DNA from 3 places in the Micromonospora chokoriensis genome. Region 3 is predicted to be linked to each of the others. Evidence: riboswitches for the same ligand, from Rfam matches in the RefSeq annotation. Region 3 holds a riboswitch; each other region holds the start of a gene.
The links. Region 3 has a riboswitch for cobalamin ahead of cobN (cobaltochelatase subunit CobN). Riboswitches for the same ligand answer to the same signal wherever they lie in the genome.
Positions count from the first base shown of each region.

Region 1 (4,989 bases), 560 kb from region 3:
GACTGGGCGGTCTCGGCCAGGAGCAGGGACAGTTCCCGGACCAGATCGTCCATGGACTGGCCGCTCTGTGCCCTGGCCAGGCCCAGTGCGAGGTCCGCGAGCAGATAGAAGCCGAGGGTACGGGCCTGCTCGGGGCCGAACGCCGACATGAGAGCTTCCGCGCCCGCGAGGTCACCGCGATGCTTGGCCGCGATGACCCCGGCAGCGCGTTGGACGATCTCCGCGGCCTCGGGGGTGTACCCGGTCACGCCGATCAGATCTTCGGGGTGGCGGCGCGGGCGGCGTCGAAACGCGAGATGACGTCGGTCCAGTTGACCAGGTTCCACAGCCGATCCACGTAGTCCGGGCGGACGTTGCGGTACTGCAGGTAGTAGGCGTGCTCCCAGGCGTCGAACACCAGGATCGGGGTGGAGCCCTGCCCGACGTTGCCGTGGTGGTCGTAGACCTGCTCCACGATCAACCGCTGGCTCAGCGGCTCCCAGGCCAGGACACCCCAACCGGAGCCCTGCACACCCTTGGTCGCCGCCGACAACTGACCGGCGAAGCCGTCGAAGGAGCCGAAGTGCTCGTCGATCGCCGCCGCCAACTCACCGTCGGGGCGGTCACCGCCGTCCGGGGACAGGTTGTTCCAGAAGATCGAGTGCAGGACGTGCCCGGACAGGTTGAACGCGAACGTCTTCTCCAGCCCGACCAGCGTCGAGTAGTCGCCCTTGTCACGGGCCTCGGCAAGCCGGTCGAGCCCGTCGTTGGCGCCCTTGACGTACGCGGCGTGGTGCTTGTCGTGGTGCAGCTCCAGGATCTCGCCGGACATGGCGGGCTCGAGTGCGCCGTAGTCGTAGGGCAGGTCGGGCAGGTTGTACACGGCCAGGGAGTACGTCCTCTCAATGCTGCCTCAATATGGCTGTTGCCAATATCTTGCAACAAGAGGCCGCACCGTGTCAGCGGACGGGTTCGATCACAGATCGTCGGCGGTAGCGTCCGACCATGTCGCAGCCAACAGCAGGCGGCTCGACACGCCGACCATGCCGAGCGGATCGCCCGCGGTCACTCACGTCATCACGGAGATCTGGGCAACTTCCCGGATGTTGCTGCCTCCGACGTGTGGGAGTCACCAACAACCCTGATGTTGCACGGATCTTGGCGACGAGTGCGCGACGCGGGCGACCGCCTCGGCGTCCCGCGCTACTGCGCCGGTCCGGCGAGCCCAGGCTGCCCGAGCGCCCCCTCAGCCCTCCTCGGCGCCGTCGAGCAGCGCCCTCCGCAGGGCCAACCGGTGCTCGCGGCGGATCTCCGCCTCGCGGTAGCGCCTCCGGTCCCCGTCGGTCTCGGGTAGCAACGGCGGCACCGTCCTCGGCTGGCCGTCGTCGTCGATCGCGACCATGACCAGGTGGGCGGTGGCCACGTCGGTGGGTGGCACGGCCCGGTCCCACCGGTCGGCGGTGACCTTGACCGCGACCTCCATCGAGCTGCGCCCGGCCCAGGTGATCCGGGCGTCGACGTGCACGACGTCGCCGACCCGCACCGCGCGCAGGAACGCGGTCTCGTCGATCGCGGCGGTGACCGCCGGCCCGTCGGAGTGCCGGGCGGCGACCACCCCGGCGACGGAGTCGATGAGGTTGAGGATCCGGCCGCCGTGCACCGTACCCATCAGGTTGGTGTGGTGCTGGTCCATGATCTGCGACAGGGTCAGGTGCGACGCCGACGGCGCTCGGCCGGCGATCGTGGCGGTGTCGTGCACAGCGGTAGTCCGTCCCTCGGGAACCACACCACCGGTACGCGGACACCCTGACGAGCACGCGCCGACGGACGGCACGTCACCCGCTCAGCCCACCCGCGAGGCCGACGGCGGCGCACACGGTCGCGTGCGCAGCGCAGGCAGGTCTTCGGACTCGCGGGCCGGACCGGTCGCGCCGGTCTCCTACCGGCCGTCGCTTCCCAGGCCGACGGCCCAGTGCTGATGACGGCGTTCGTTCCCACTCACCGCTGCGGGGCAGTCCCGGACTTCCACCGGGTTCCCTCTTACGACGCCCCGACGGTCACGACGGGGCGAACCAGCGCCGCCCGCAGCATAGCTGGCCAGGCAAGTCGCGGCACCGGGGGCGCGGCGCGGAGGCAGCGCCGGGGCCTCGTCGGCTTTTGCCATGTGAGGAAAAAGATCGCCAGCTCTTGAAAAAAGCCTCACTCCGGTCAGGATATTCAGATGCGTCGTCTCCCTCAGACTCCGGGGCGGGTGCTCTCGGGCGTCCTCGCGCTCCTCCTCGCCTCGGCGGTCGCTCTGCTCGCGTCCGCCCAACCCACCTCGGCGCACGGGACGCTCGCCATGTCCACGCCGGCGGGTGGGGCCACGGTGACCGAGCCGTTGACGGCGGTGCAGCTCTTCTTCACCGAGAAGGCCGCTCCCAACGCGTTCTTCACTGTCACCGCTCCGGGCGGCATCCGGGTCGACAACAGCTGGTCGTACGGGGAGCCGAAGCCGCTGGACCAGCCGGTACGGGAGTACTTCCTGGTCAACGGGCAGTTCGAGCCACGGGAGTACACCACCGGGTTCCCCGCGACGGTGGCCGTCACCCACCTGCCGGCCAAGGGCCAGTACTCGGTGAGCTACCTGTCGGTGGCCTCGGACGGCGACACCGTGCGGGGCACGCTGACGTTCCGCTACAACGGGCCGGTGACGGCGGCACCCACGGGGTGGAGCCCGCCGACGACGCAGCCGGACCCGGCGCTGGTGGCCGCCACCGAGCAGCACGGGTCGTCCGGGCAGGCGTCGGCGGTGCCGACCGCCTCGGCCCAGCCGGTGACCCCGCCGTCCGGGGCTGCGGCTGCCCCGCCGACCGGGTCGGCCGAGGAGAGCGGCTCGGGAGCGCCGGCCTGGGCCGGCTGGGCGGCGGCGATCGCGGCGGTCGTCGCGGTGGCCGGCTTCGTCGTCTGGCGTCGCCGGACGGCGCCCACCGGCAAACCCTCCGGCCGGGGCCGTACCTCATCGGGGACGTCCGGTCGACGCGGCGGCGGTGCCCGTACCACGAACCGGCGCTCCGCCGGCAAGACCAGCCCAGGCAGGGCCGCCGCGGGAAAGACGGCCGCCGCCAAGCCCTCCGCCGGCCGGACGGCCGGTGCGGTGAGCGGTGTCGGTACGAAGCCCACGGGTGGTAAGCGGCGACCGGCCACCGTGCCGGCGGCGCGTACGGGCGACGCGGTCGTCACGGCCCGCACGGGCGTCGCTGTCGACCCGACGGCCACCGACGCTGTCGACCCGACGCCCACTGAGCAGGAGGCGAAGGCCCCCGCCAGCACCGATCAGCAGACCAAGGTCCTCGCCAGCACCGACGACGAGTCGACGGTCGAGGCGGGCTCCCGGCCGGACACGGACCTCGCCGGGGCGGCACCCGGGTCCCGGTTGAGCAACGGCCACCTGGCGCTGCTCGTCGGCGGGCTGGTGGTCGCCCTGCTGGCCGGGTTCGGGCTGGCCCGCATCGGCACCGGCGACCAGAGCCCGGCGAACACCGCCCGGCAGCCGGCCGGCGGTCCGCCGGCCTCCGGGCAGTCGGGGTCCGCGACCGACGGGCACCAGCATCCGGCGGGCACCGGTCCGCACACGCACCGGGGTGACGGCGCGACGGGCGAGACACTGGCGACCGGGACGACGGTCAGCGCCGGTGGCTACACCCTGCAACCGCTGGAGCGGTCTCAACCCGCCGGGGTACGCGCCGACTACCGCTTCCGGATCGTCGGGACCGACCGGCAGCCGGCGACCCGCTTCGCGGTCGTCCACGACAAGCCGCTGCACATGATCGTGGTGGGCCGCGACCTGACCGGCTACCAGCACGTACACCCGACGATGGCCCCCGACGGCACCTGGAGCGTCCCCCTGACGCTGGCCCGACCCGGCGGTTACCGCGTCTACGCCGACTTCTCCGTGACCGCGGCCAACGGCGCGCCGGTGCCCCTCGTGCTGGGCGTGGACCACACGGTGCCGGGGGCGCACACCCCCGCCGCGCTGCCGCCGGCGCAGGCACAGGCGACGGCCGGGCCGTACGCGGTGTCGATGAGCGGCACCCCGACGGTGGGGGTGACGGCGCCGATGCAGTTCCAGGTCCAGCGCACCGACGCGGCCGGGCCCGCGCAGTTGGAGCGTTACCTGGGCGCGTACGGGCACCTGGTCGTCGTCCGCGAGGGCGATCTCGGCTACGTGCACGTCCACCCGGAGCAGGAGCTGGTCGACGGCACTGTCCAGTTCTGGCTGACCGCGCCCAGCTCGGGCCGGTACCGGGCCTTCTTCGACTTCCAGGTGGACGGAAAGGTGCACACCGCCGAGTACACGATCAACGTGCCCTGAGCCTGGAACTTTCTCCCCGCTGCGGCCGACCATCCAGCCAGCAGCAACCATCGGAGGAAGAACACATGCCCAGCACCAGCCCGCTCGGTCCGCGCCGCCGCTCGGCCGCCATGATCGCCGCCGCCGTCCTGGCGGTGGGTGCCGCCGGATGCGGATCGTCCGACTCTCCGTCGACCGGGCAGGCGGGTCCGTCCGCGTCGTCCTCGGCCAACCCGGACGCCGGGGTGCTCGGCATTCGCGACCCGTGGGTGAAGGCCGCCGACAAGGGGATGACGGCGGCCTTCGGGACCCTGGTCAACGACAGCGACAGCGATGTCACGGTGACCGGTGCCACGAGCTCGGTGTCGCCGATGGAGCTGCACGAGATGACCATGAAGGACGGCACGATGGTCATGCAGGCCAAGCAGGGCGGCGTCGTGATCAAGGCGAAGAGCACGCACGCGCTGGAGCCCGGCGGTGACCACCTGATGCTGATGAACCTCGCCGAGCCGGTGCAGGCCGGCGACGAGTTGACGTTCACCCTGACGTTCGCCGACGGCAGGAGCCAGCAGTTCACGGCCGTGGCCAAGCCGTTCACCGGCGCGCAGGAGAGCTACGCCCCCGGGCACGGCCAGCCCATGCCCGGCACGAGCGCCACGCCGGAGATGAGCATGAGC
Region 1 covers NZ_LT607409.1:3,899,925-3,904,913, reverse strand. Annotated here, with positions in the region: gene GA0070612_RS18145 (superoxide dismutase) at 1-248, opposite strand, end outside; gene GA0070612_RS18140 (superoxide dismutase) at 254-862, opposite strand; gene GA0070612_RS18135 (acyl-CoA thioesterase) at 1,226-1,672, opposite strand; cobalamin riboswitch at 1,858-2,071, opposite strand; gene GA0070612_RS18130 (copper resistance CopC family protein) at 2,201-4,333, shown strand; gene GA0070612_RS18125 (copper chaperone PCu(A)C) at 4,399-4,989, shown strand, end outside.
Region 1: linked by a shared signal. The riboswitch ahead of GA0070612_RS18135 (acyl-CoA thioesterase) and the one ahead of cobN (cobaltochelatase subunit CobN) in region 3 are both predicted to bind cobalamin.

Region 2 (4,989 bases), 960 kb from region 3:
CGGCGAGCCGCTGCTCGAAGATCCACCGGACGTGGGGTGCGGTGGCAGGGTCGGGCTCCAAGCGGTGCAGGCGTCGTCCCCAGGCGGCGTGGGCGCGGTTCGGATGAGGGCCGGCGTCGGCGAGCCGGTAGCCGTAGGGTGGCCGGCCGCCGAGGTGTCGGCCCTGCAACTCTGCCTGAGCGCGCATGGCCGCGGTGGTGCGATGCCGGGCTCGGGACACCTCCCGGTGGGAGTGCACACCGAGTAGGTCCAGTAGCGCCATCTGTCGGGGGTTGTCGAAGTCCACCGGCCCGTAGGTTTCTGGTAGCCACAACTGCACGCCGTGGCTGAGCAAGGTCGGAGTCAACTGCTCAAGCTGCTGGCCGTGGAAGGCGCGCTCGTACTCACCGACGACGATCGCGTCGAACCCGCGTGCCGAGCCCATCAGGGCGTCGAGCAGCCGTGACGCCTGCGGCCGGTCCGGCCAGGGCACCCGGCGGGAGACGCCCTCGTCGAAGAACTCCACCACGATTCGGCCATGACCGGCGACCAAGTCCTCGGCAAAGTTGCGCTGCCACCGGCACGACGAGGCCCGATCCTGGAAGTGGACGGTGGACATCCGTCCGTAGAACGCGAACCGCAGTCCATCCGCAGCCCGGGTAAACCGTTGTGGCCGTAGCTTCCGCTGCCCGACGGCCCAGGATGAAAGGGTGCTCCGTTCGGGTTCTGTCATCGTCCTCGTCGCCATAGGACCTCCACGATCGGGAGATGCTTGCGGGGAGGTATGAGTGTTGTTCGTATAAGCCTGCGGCAGGCGGACAGGGTGTCCGGCTCGCGCGGATGGGCTAGACCTCCTACCCTCCCAGGTTGATCGTCGAGTGGTTCAATCCGTTAATGCCCGGGAGTCCCGGCATCTGAGCAGGTCATCCACACGGGCTATGCTTCGGGCGGCGCTGGTTCGCTCGGTCACGAGGTGGCTGGGCGTCGTAAGAGGGAACCCGGTGGGAATCCGGGGCTGCCCCGCAGCGGTGAGTGGGAACGACCGCCGTCATCAGCACTGGGCCAGTGGCCTGGGAAGCGACGGCCAGTAGGGGACCGGCGTGCAGCCGGTCGGGCCCGCGAGTCCGAAGACCTGCCAGTGCTGCGTACACAACCGTGTGCGCTGCCGTCGGCCTCGCGGGTGGGCTGAGCGGGTGACGCGCCGGGAGGTGTGCGCCGGTGTGTCCTCGTCAGCGCGCGCCCGTGGTCCGGCGGTGTGGTTTCCCGAGGGACGGACTACCGCTGTGCACGACACCACCACGATCGCCGGCCGAGCGCCGTCTGCGTCACACCTGACCCTGTCGCAGATCATGGACCAGCACCACACCAACCTGATGGGTACGGTCCACGGCGGCCGGATCCTCAACCTCATCGACTCCGTCGCCGGGGTGGTCGCCGCCCGCCATTCCGATGGGCCTGCGGTGACCGCCGCGATCGACGAGACGGCGTTCCTGCGGGCGGTGCGGGTCGGCGACGTCGTGCACGTCGACGCCCGGATCACCTGGGCCGGCCGCAGCTCGATGGAGGTGGCGGTCAAAGTGACCGCCGACCGGTGGGACCGGGCGGTGCCGCCCACCGACGTGGCAACCGCCCACCTGGTCATGGTCGCCATCGACGACAACGGTCAGCCCCGCGCGGTGCCGCCGCTGCTGCCGGAGACCGATGGGGACCGGCGGCGGTACCGCGAGGCGGAGATCCGCCGCGAGCACCGGTTGGCGCTGCGGCGGGCGCTGCTCGACGGCGCCGAGGAGGGCTGAGCGGTGCTCGGACTCTCCGTTGCGACGCTGGTCGGCTACCTCGCCGCGATCGTCGTCCTCATGGTGACGCCCGGTCCGGACATGATGTTCGTTCTGGCCAACGCCGCCCGTTACGGCACCCGCGCCGGGGTGGTGGCCGCGCTCGGCGTCGCCACCGGGGAGGCGGTGCACATCGCGGCGGTCGTCTGCGGACTCGCCACGGTGATCGCCGCCTCGCCGGTGTTGTTCACCGTGATTCGCTGGGTCGGTGCGGCGTACCTGATCATCCTCGGCGTGCGGGCACTGCGCGGCGCCGGCGCTGCGCCTTCCGGGAGGCCGGAGCAGGGTGGCAGCTCCGGGCGGGCCTTCCTGCGCGGACTGGTGACCAATCTCCTCAATCCCAAGATGATCCTGTTCAGCGTGGCGTTTCTGCCTCAGTTCGTCGATCCGGCACAGGGCAACGCGACCGCTCAACTGGTGCTTCTCGGTGCGGTCTTCGTCGTGGTGCAACTCGCCGTCGATATCGCCCTGGGCGCCGGTGTCGGGCGACTCGGCGCTCGCATGACTGACGGTCGCTTCTCGCGGCGCGTCAACAGGATCTGCGCGGCGGCGTTCGTCGCGCTCGGGGTACGCCTCGCGCTCGGGTCGTAGCGAGGGCCGGTGACCGCCGCCGTAGTCCGGCTCGCGAGGTGGACGTGGCGTGGTCATGCCTGGTAGGCAGGCGGGTGTGCGCATCGTCTCCCTGCTGCCGGCGGCCACGGACATCGTGGCCATGCTCGGCCTGACCGGGCATCTGGTCGGCCGCACGCACGAGTGTGACTGGCCGCCGGGAGACCTGGCCGATGTCCCGACGGTGACGGGGACGTCTCTGCCCGAGGCGTTGACGAGCCGGGAGATCTCGGCGGCGACCGCTGGCGGCGCGCACCGTGGGTCGTCGTTGTACCAGCTCGACGTCACGATGCTGGAAGACCTGAAGCCGGATCTGATCCTGACCCAGGACCTGTGCGACGTGTGTGCGGTCTCCTATGCGCGGGTCAACGACGCGGTGCGGCTGATCGATCTCGATACCAGGGTGGTGTCCCTGGAGGCGAGGACGATCAGCGGGATCCTGGACACGGTCGACGCCGTGGCCGCTTTGACCGACACCAGGGGCAGGGCGGCGGAGATCCGGGCGGACGCCGAACGTCGACTCGCTGCGTTGCCCGGCCCGTCGTCCGACGCGCCGACGGTGCTGTTCGTCGAGTGGCTCGACCCGTTGATGCCGGGTGGGCACTGGGTGCCCGAGCAGATAGCTGCCGCAGGCGGGCGTTCGTTGCTGCTCGGTCCGGGGGCGCACAGCACCCCACACCTGTGGTCGGTCGTTGCCGACCTGGCTCCGGACGTGGTGGTGTTCGGGCCGTGCGGGTTCACACCTGAACGGACCATCGACGAGTTGTCGGTAGCGGCCGGGCAACCGGGCTGGGCTGACCTGCCTGCGGTGCGTCAGGGGCAGGTGTGGGTGGTCGATGGGCCCGCCTACTTCAACCGCCCCGGCCCGAGGGTTGTCGACGGCGCGGAGATCCTCGCCGCCATCCTCGCAGGCCGCCCGGATTCCCGCGCTCGGCAGGTTTCCGTCGGCGCAGGTTGACGAGCCCGTGCGGCCGATGCGGGCATCGGATGCGCGTTCTCGCAAACCACGGTGGGGCGGCAGCGTGCCGCCGCCCCACCGCGCGCTCAGATGAGCGTGCTGCGGATCTCGGCGGCGCCGCTGACCAGGCGGGCCAGGGCCTGCTCGACCTCCGGGTAGCCGCGAGTCTTCAGGCCGCAGTCGGGGTTGACCCAGAGCCTTTCGGCGGGCACCGCGGCGACGGCGCGGCGTAGCGCGTCGTTGACCTCCGCCTGTTCCGGTACGCGGGGTGAGTGGATGTCGTACACCCCGGGGCCGACTCCCCGGTGGTAGCCGGTGGTGCGCAGGTCGTCGAGGATCTCCATCTTCGAGCGCGACGCCTCGATGCTGGTGACGTCGGCGTCGAGGGCGTCGATCGCGGGAAGGATCTCGCCAAACTCGGAGTAGCACAGGTGGGTGTGGATCTGGGTGGCGTCGGCGATTCCGCTGGTGGCGAGCCGGAACGCCCCGACCGCCCAGTCCAGGTAGGCGCGCTGCTCGTCCTGGCGCAGTGGCAGTGTCTCCCGTAGGGCGGGTTCGTCGACCTGGATGATGCGGATGCCGGCGGCCTCCAGGTCGCGGGCCTCGTCGCGTAGCGCGAGAGCGACCTGGTTGGCGGTGTCGGCGAGGGGTTGGTCGGTGCGGACGAACGACCAGGCCAGGATCGTCACCGGTCCGGTGAGCATGCCCTTGACCGGTCGGTTCGTCAGCGACTGCGCGTAGGTGGACCAGGCGACGGTCATCGGCCCGGTCCGGGTGACGTCGCCGTAGATGATCGGTGGGCGTACGCACCGGGAGCCGTACGACTGCACCCACCCGTTCACCGTGGCGGCGAACCCGTCGAGCTGCTCACCGAAGTACTGCACCATGTCGTTGCGTTCCGGCTCGCCGTGCACCAGCACGTCCAGCCCGAGTCGTTCCTGCACGGCGATGACGTGAGCGACCTCGGCGCGCATCCGCTCGGCGTAGCCGCTGTCATCGAGCCGACCGGCCCGGTGCGCCGCACGGGCCTGCCGCAGCTCCGAGGTCTGGGGGAAGGATCCGATGGTGGTGGTGGGCAGGGGTGGAAGGTTCAGTCGGGCCTGCTGGCTGGCGGCCCGCTGCGCGTACGGCCCGCGCCGTAGGTGCTCGGGACGCAGCGCGTCGAGCCGGGCCCGCACTCCGTCGTTGCGCCAGGCCGCCGGGGTCGCGGGCGAGGCAGGGGGCAGGGCGCCGACGCCGTCGCGCAGGGCGCGTCCGAGAGCGACCACCTCGTCGACCTTCTGCCGGGCGAACGCGAGCCGTGCACGGAGGTCCTGGTCCAGGTCAGGTTCGGCGGCGAGGTCCACCGGTACGTGCAGCAGGGAGCACGAGGTCGACACCGAGACGTGGTCGGCCAGGCCGGTCAGCGCGGCGCCGGTCGCGGCCGCGGAGCGCAGGTCGGTGCGCCAGATGTTGCGCCCGTCGATCAGTCCCGCGACGATCGTCTTGCCGTGCAGCGGGCCGGCGGCGGCGAGCCGGTTCAGGTTGCTTGGCCCGGCGACGAGGTCGATGCCGACCGCTTCGACCGGGGTGCCCAGCAGTGCCGGCAACGCGTCGCCGAGGTCACCG
Region 2 covers NZ_LT607409.1:3,499,675-3,504,663, forward strand. Annotated here, with positions in the region: gene GA0070612_RS16495 (recombinase family protein) at 1-598, opposite strand, end outside; cobalamin riboswitch at 917-1,133, shown strand; gene GA0070612_RS16500 (acyl-CoA thioesterase) at 1,329-1,775, shown strand; gene GA0070612_RS16505 (LysE family translocator) at 1,779-2,405, shown strand; gene GA0070612_RS16510 (ABC transporter substrate-binding protein) at 2,461-3,381, shown strand; gene metE (5-methyltetrahydropteroyltriglutamate--homocysteine S-methyltransferase) at 3,468-4,989, opposite strand, start outside.
Region 2: linked by a shared signal. The riboswitch ahead of GA0070612_RS16500 (acyl-CoA thioesterase) and the one ahead of cobN (cobaltochelatase subunit CobN) in region 3 are both predicted to bind cobalamin.

Region 3 (4,989 bases):
CCGCGACCAGGAGGGCGACCAGCGCCGCCGCGGCGAGCGGACGCCACCGGCGCACGGGCTTGTCGAGTCGTACGCGGACACGGGCGGTCACGTCGGGCGGCTCGGGTGTCTCCAGCCAGGCGGACAGGTCGCGTAACTCCCGTTCGAGGTCACCCATGCCGGACCTCCTCCCGGTCGAGAAGGCCGCGGAGTTTCGCCAGCGCCCGGGACGTGCGCGACTTCACCGTCCCCCGGGGCCAACCCAGTGCCGCCACCGTCTCCTCCTCGGTGAGATCGAGGAAGTACCGACAGACGATCACCTCGCGGTCCCGTACCGGCAGTTGCCGCAGGGCCCCGACCAGCGCCTCCCGGCGCTCCCCGGCGAGGACCGCGCCGACCGCCCCGTCCTCGGCGACCTCGGACGTCGGGTCGGCCGTCGCCGCCCGCAGGAGGAGCCCGTCCCGCCGGCCCCGGGACCGGTGCAGGTTGCGGGTCTCGTTGGCGACGATCGCGAGCAGCCACGAGCGGAAGGATGACTCGCCCCGGTAACGGGACAACTTGCGGTACGCCTTGACGAACGCCTCCTGCATGACGTCCTCGGAGTCCGAACCCGCACCGAGCAGCACCGCCGTCCGGTACGCGGACGCGGTGTGCCGGGCGACCAGGAGGTCGTACGCCTCCAGGTCACCGGCCCGGGCGCGGGTGACGAGAGTGTCGTCGTCCAGGGGAGGCCTCCGTTCGGATCACCCTCATGACACCGCCCACGGGTCGCGGGTTCCACCCGGCGCGGGTCAGGTTGCTCCCACCCGGCGTGCAGCGTGTTGCCAGGATTCGGTGGTGCACTGGGAGAGGTGTCGAGGAGAGGGGCTGGTCATGAGCTGGTTCAATCGCCGGGCACGGGGTGCCGAGGCGACCCCGACGAAGCTGGACCGGGAGGCGACCCGCGAGGACCTCGCGGCGCTGGAGGCGTTCGTCGCCAGCCGGCGGGGCGTGGAGTTCTACCTGGAGCCGGAGACCACGGCGACGGACACCACGGTGGTGGCGATTGCCCACGACGGTGAGTGGATCCGCCGGCGCACCGGTACGCCCCGGGCGGCGGGGACCATCGCCCGCAAGCACGCGGTGCCGTTGTACGAGGCGGCCCGCACCGGCTACCCGGAACGGATGCGGGTGTGGAACCGCGCCCACCCGGAACGCCACGCCCGCTGAGACTCGCCTGCTCAGGCGTCCTCGACGGCTGACCGGGCCTGTTCAGCGGTCATCGGCTCGGCGTGGCTGGAGACGTACCAGTGGTAGTCGTCGTGGAGTAGTCGTCGGACCAGGCCCAGGTCGAGGCCGTCCTCGGGTCGGCGCAGGTGGGCCGGCGGTGGGTAGAAGCAGTCGCCCAACACCATGACACCCGAGTCGGGCACCAGGACGACCGTCGAATCCGGGGCGTGCCGACCTCCGACGTGCCGTAGCCCCACGCCGGCGGGCAACTCGTCGGCATCGGTGAAGGTCCGGGTCGGTGGGAGGACCGCGAAGTCCTCCCAGGAGCCGACAGCCCGTGCCCGCGCCCGGAAGCTCGGGCCGAGGCGAGGGTCGGTGCGTACCTGCTCGTCCAGGTAGTGGTGGCTCCACGGCCGGGCGGCCTCGGCGCGCAGCAGCGGCACGGCCGCCTCGTGCCCGACGATCTCGACACCGGGCCAGGCGCAGGCTCCCCAGACGTGGTCCCAGTGGTGGTGGGTGTAGACGAGCCAGCGTGGCTGCGGTAGCCCGGCGGCGGCGAGCGCGATCTGGATCTCGCGGGCGTGCGCGGGGCTCTGCCCGGCGTCGATCATCACACTGCCGCGCTCGTCGACCACGACGGCGACGCCGGCCTGGACGGCCTCCGGGTCGGGATCGCCCGGACAGATCCAGACACGGCCGGCCAGGTGGTGGAACTGCGGGGCGACCAACGTGATCGACCTCCGAGATTGACCGTGGACGTTGCTGTGGCGTGCGCCGATCGTAGGGGACGGTGCCGCCCGGCACCGTCCCGCCGGACGATCGGAGCAGGCCAGAGTAGGTTTACTCATCCTTTGCTCTGCATACCTGTAGGCACCGGTGACGGTCCGTGCCCGGCGCGTATGGGTATGCAGAGCAAAGGGCGTGGGGCATTCATCCGGGGCATTGCCACAGCGCGCATCCGCCGTCGCGGCAATCGCTGAAGCTCGATGGATGGCGGCCGTCGGGCCGGGTCGGAGCGGCGTTGACCCGCGGCGGAAGGGTGTGGCAGCATTCGCGGCCTGACGGCAGTGAAGGAAGTCGGTGCGATTCCGACGCGGTCCCGCCACTGTCACCGGGGAGTGATCCCCCCTCGTGCGCCACGGCCGTGTGTCTGCGGTTGGAAGGCCGGGGGAGAGCGTCGATCCGGAAGCCAGGATACTTCGGCCGTCGGGACGTACCCCAGGGCGTGGACACCCGAGGAGGACCCGATGACGCACGGCGTCTCATTCATCGACGAGCTTCGTCGTCACTCGCACGGTGGGCGATCCACCGTCCCCGCGACCGGTCACGCCCCGCTGAGCTGAGCGCCGCCCGCCGCCGATCGGCCCCGCCGCTCGCGCCCGCGAGCCGTCCGCCCCGCCGTCGTACCGGCTGACGCCGCACCCACCCGCATCGTCGCGGTCACCCTCGTGGTGGCCGGGGCGTCACTCCCCGGAGCCCGCCGTGCGCATCCTGCTGCTGTCCACCGCCGACACCGACCTGCTGGCCGCCCGCGCCAGCGGCGCCGACTACCGGCTGGCCAACCCCTCCCGGGTCGCCGCCGACGAGGTGCCCGCCCTGCTCGACGGGGTGAACCTCGTCGTCGTACGCCTGCTCGGTGGTCGACAGGCCTGGCCGGACGGCCTCGCGGCGGTGCTCGCCACCGGCGTGCCGACCGTCGTGCTCGGCGGTGAGGCGCTGCCCGACGCGGAGCTGATGGCCATCTCCACGGTGCCGTCCGGGGTCGTCACCCAGGCGCTCGCCTACCTGGTCGAGGGCGGGCCGGACAACCTGGGGCAGCTGGCCCGGTTCCTCTCCGACACGGTGCTGCTCACCGGTGAGGGGTTCAATCCGCCCACACCCACCCCGGCGTACGGCGTGCACCGTGAGTACCCGACGAATCCGGAGCAGCCCACCGTCGGGATCGTCTTCTACCGGGCGCACGCCCTGGCCGGTAACACCGGCTTCGTCGACGTGCTCGCGGACGCGGTCCGCGCGGCCGGCGGCAACCCGCTGCCGATCTTCTGCGGCTCGTTGCGGGGGCTGACCACCGGATCCGGCCCGCTCGGGCTCTTCGCCCGCTGCGACGCCCTGCTGGTCACCGTCCTCGCGGCGGGCGGCGCGGTCGCCGCGGACGCCTCCGGGGGCGGCGACGAGGACGCCTGGGACGTCGGCGCCCTGGCCGCCCTGGACGTGCCGATCATCCAGGCGCTCTGCCTGACCAGCACCCGCAAGCAGTGGGCCGACAGCGACGCCGGGCTGTCCCCGTTGGACGCCGCGATGCAGGTGGCCATCCCCGAGTTCGACGGCCGGATCATCACCGTGCCGTTCTCGTTCAAGCAGATCGACTCCGACGGGCTCTCGGTCTACGCCGCCGATCCCGAGCGGGCCGCCCGGGTCGCCGGGATCGCGGTGCGCCACGCCCGGCTGCGGTACCTCCCCAACCCGGACAAGCGGGTCGCCGTGGTGCTCAGCTCGTACCCCACCAAGCACTCCCGGGTCGGCAACGCCGTCGGGCTGGACACTCCGGTCTCGGCGGTCCGGTTGCTCGCCGCGCTGGCCGAGGACGGCTACGACCTGGGCGACGCGCCGCCTCCCGCCGACGGGGACGCGTTGATCCACGCGCTGATCGCCGCCGGTGGGCACGACGTGGAGTGGCTCACCCCGGAGCAGTTGGCCGCGGCCGAGGCCCGGATACCGGGGAACACGTACCGGCGGTGGTTCGACCAGGTCCCGGCCGAGCTGCGTGAGCGGATGCGGGAGCACTGGGGTGAGCCGCCCGGCGAGCTGTACACCGACGGCGGGGACATCGTGCTCGCCGGTCTGCGCTTCGGCAACGTGGTGCTGCTGATCCAGCCGCCACGCGGCTTCGGGGAGAACCCGATCGCCATCTACCACGACCCGGACCTGCCGCCCAGCCATCACTACCTGGCCGCGTACCGCTGGTTGGCCACGCCCGCCTCCGACGGCGGCTTCGACGCGGACGCCGTGGTGCACCTGGGCAAGCACGGCACCCTGGAGTGGTTGCCCGGCAAGGGTCTCGGCCTGGCCGCCGACTGCGCGCCCGACACGGTCCTCGGTGACCTGCCGCTGGTCTACCCGTTCATCGTCAACGACCCGGGCGAGGGCACCCAGGCCAAGCGGCGGGCACACGCCGTGGTCATCGACCACCTGGTGCCGCCGATGGCCCGCGCCGAGACCTACGGCGACCTGGCCAAACTGGAGCAACTGCTCGACGAGTACGCCACCGTGCAGGCCCTCGACCCGGCCAAGGTGCCCACCGTCCGGGCGCAGATCTGGGACCTGGTGCGCGCCGCCGAACTGCACCACGACCTGCACGCCGAGGCGATGCCCGACGCGGACGACTTCGACGACTTCGTGCTGCACCTCGACGGGTACCTGTGCGAGGTCAAGGACGTGCAGATCCGCGACGGCCTGCACATCCTCGCCGACGCGCCCACCGGCGAGCCCCGGGTCAACCTGGTCCTCGCCGTGCTGCGCGCTCCGCAGATCTGGGGTGGCGCACACGCCCTGCCCGGCCTGCGGCAGGCCCTCGCCGTCGCGTACGGCCTCGACGAACAGGAGCTGCTCGCGTCACCGGGGCAACGACTGGCGCTACCCAGCGCGTTGACCGACGTGGTGGACGGTCCGGCCGGCACCGCCGCCGACGCGGTCGACCTGATCGAGGCCCTCGCCCGGCGGCTGGTCGTCGGCATGGAGACGCTCGGCTGGACCGTGGACACCGTCGACGCGGTGGTCGCGGAGGTGACCGGGCAGCCGATC
Region 3 covers NZ_LT607409.1:4,460,916-4,465,904, forward strand. Annotated here, with positions in the region: gene GA0070612_RS20555 (hypothetical protein) at 1-157, opposite strand, end outside; gene GA0070612_RS20560 (RNA polymerase sigma factor) at 150-605, opposite strand; gene GA0070612_RS20565 (hypothetical protein) at 853-1,188, shown strand; gene GA0070612_RS20570 (MBL fold metallo-hydrolase) at 1,200-1,916, opposite strand; cobalamin riboswitch at 2,234-2,410, shown strand; gene cobN (cobaltochelatase subunit CobN) at 2,671-4,989, shown strand, end outside.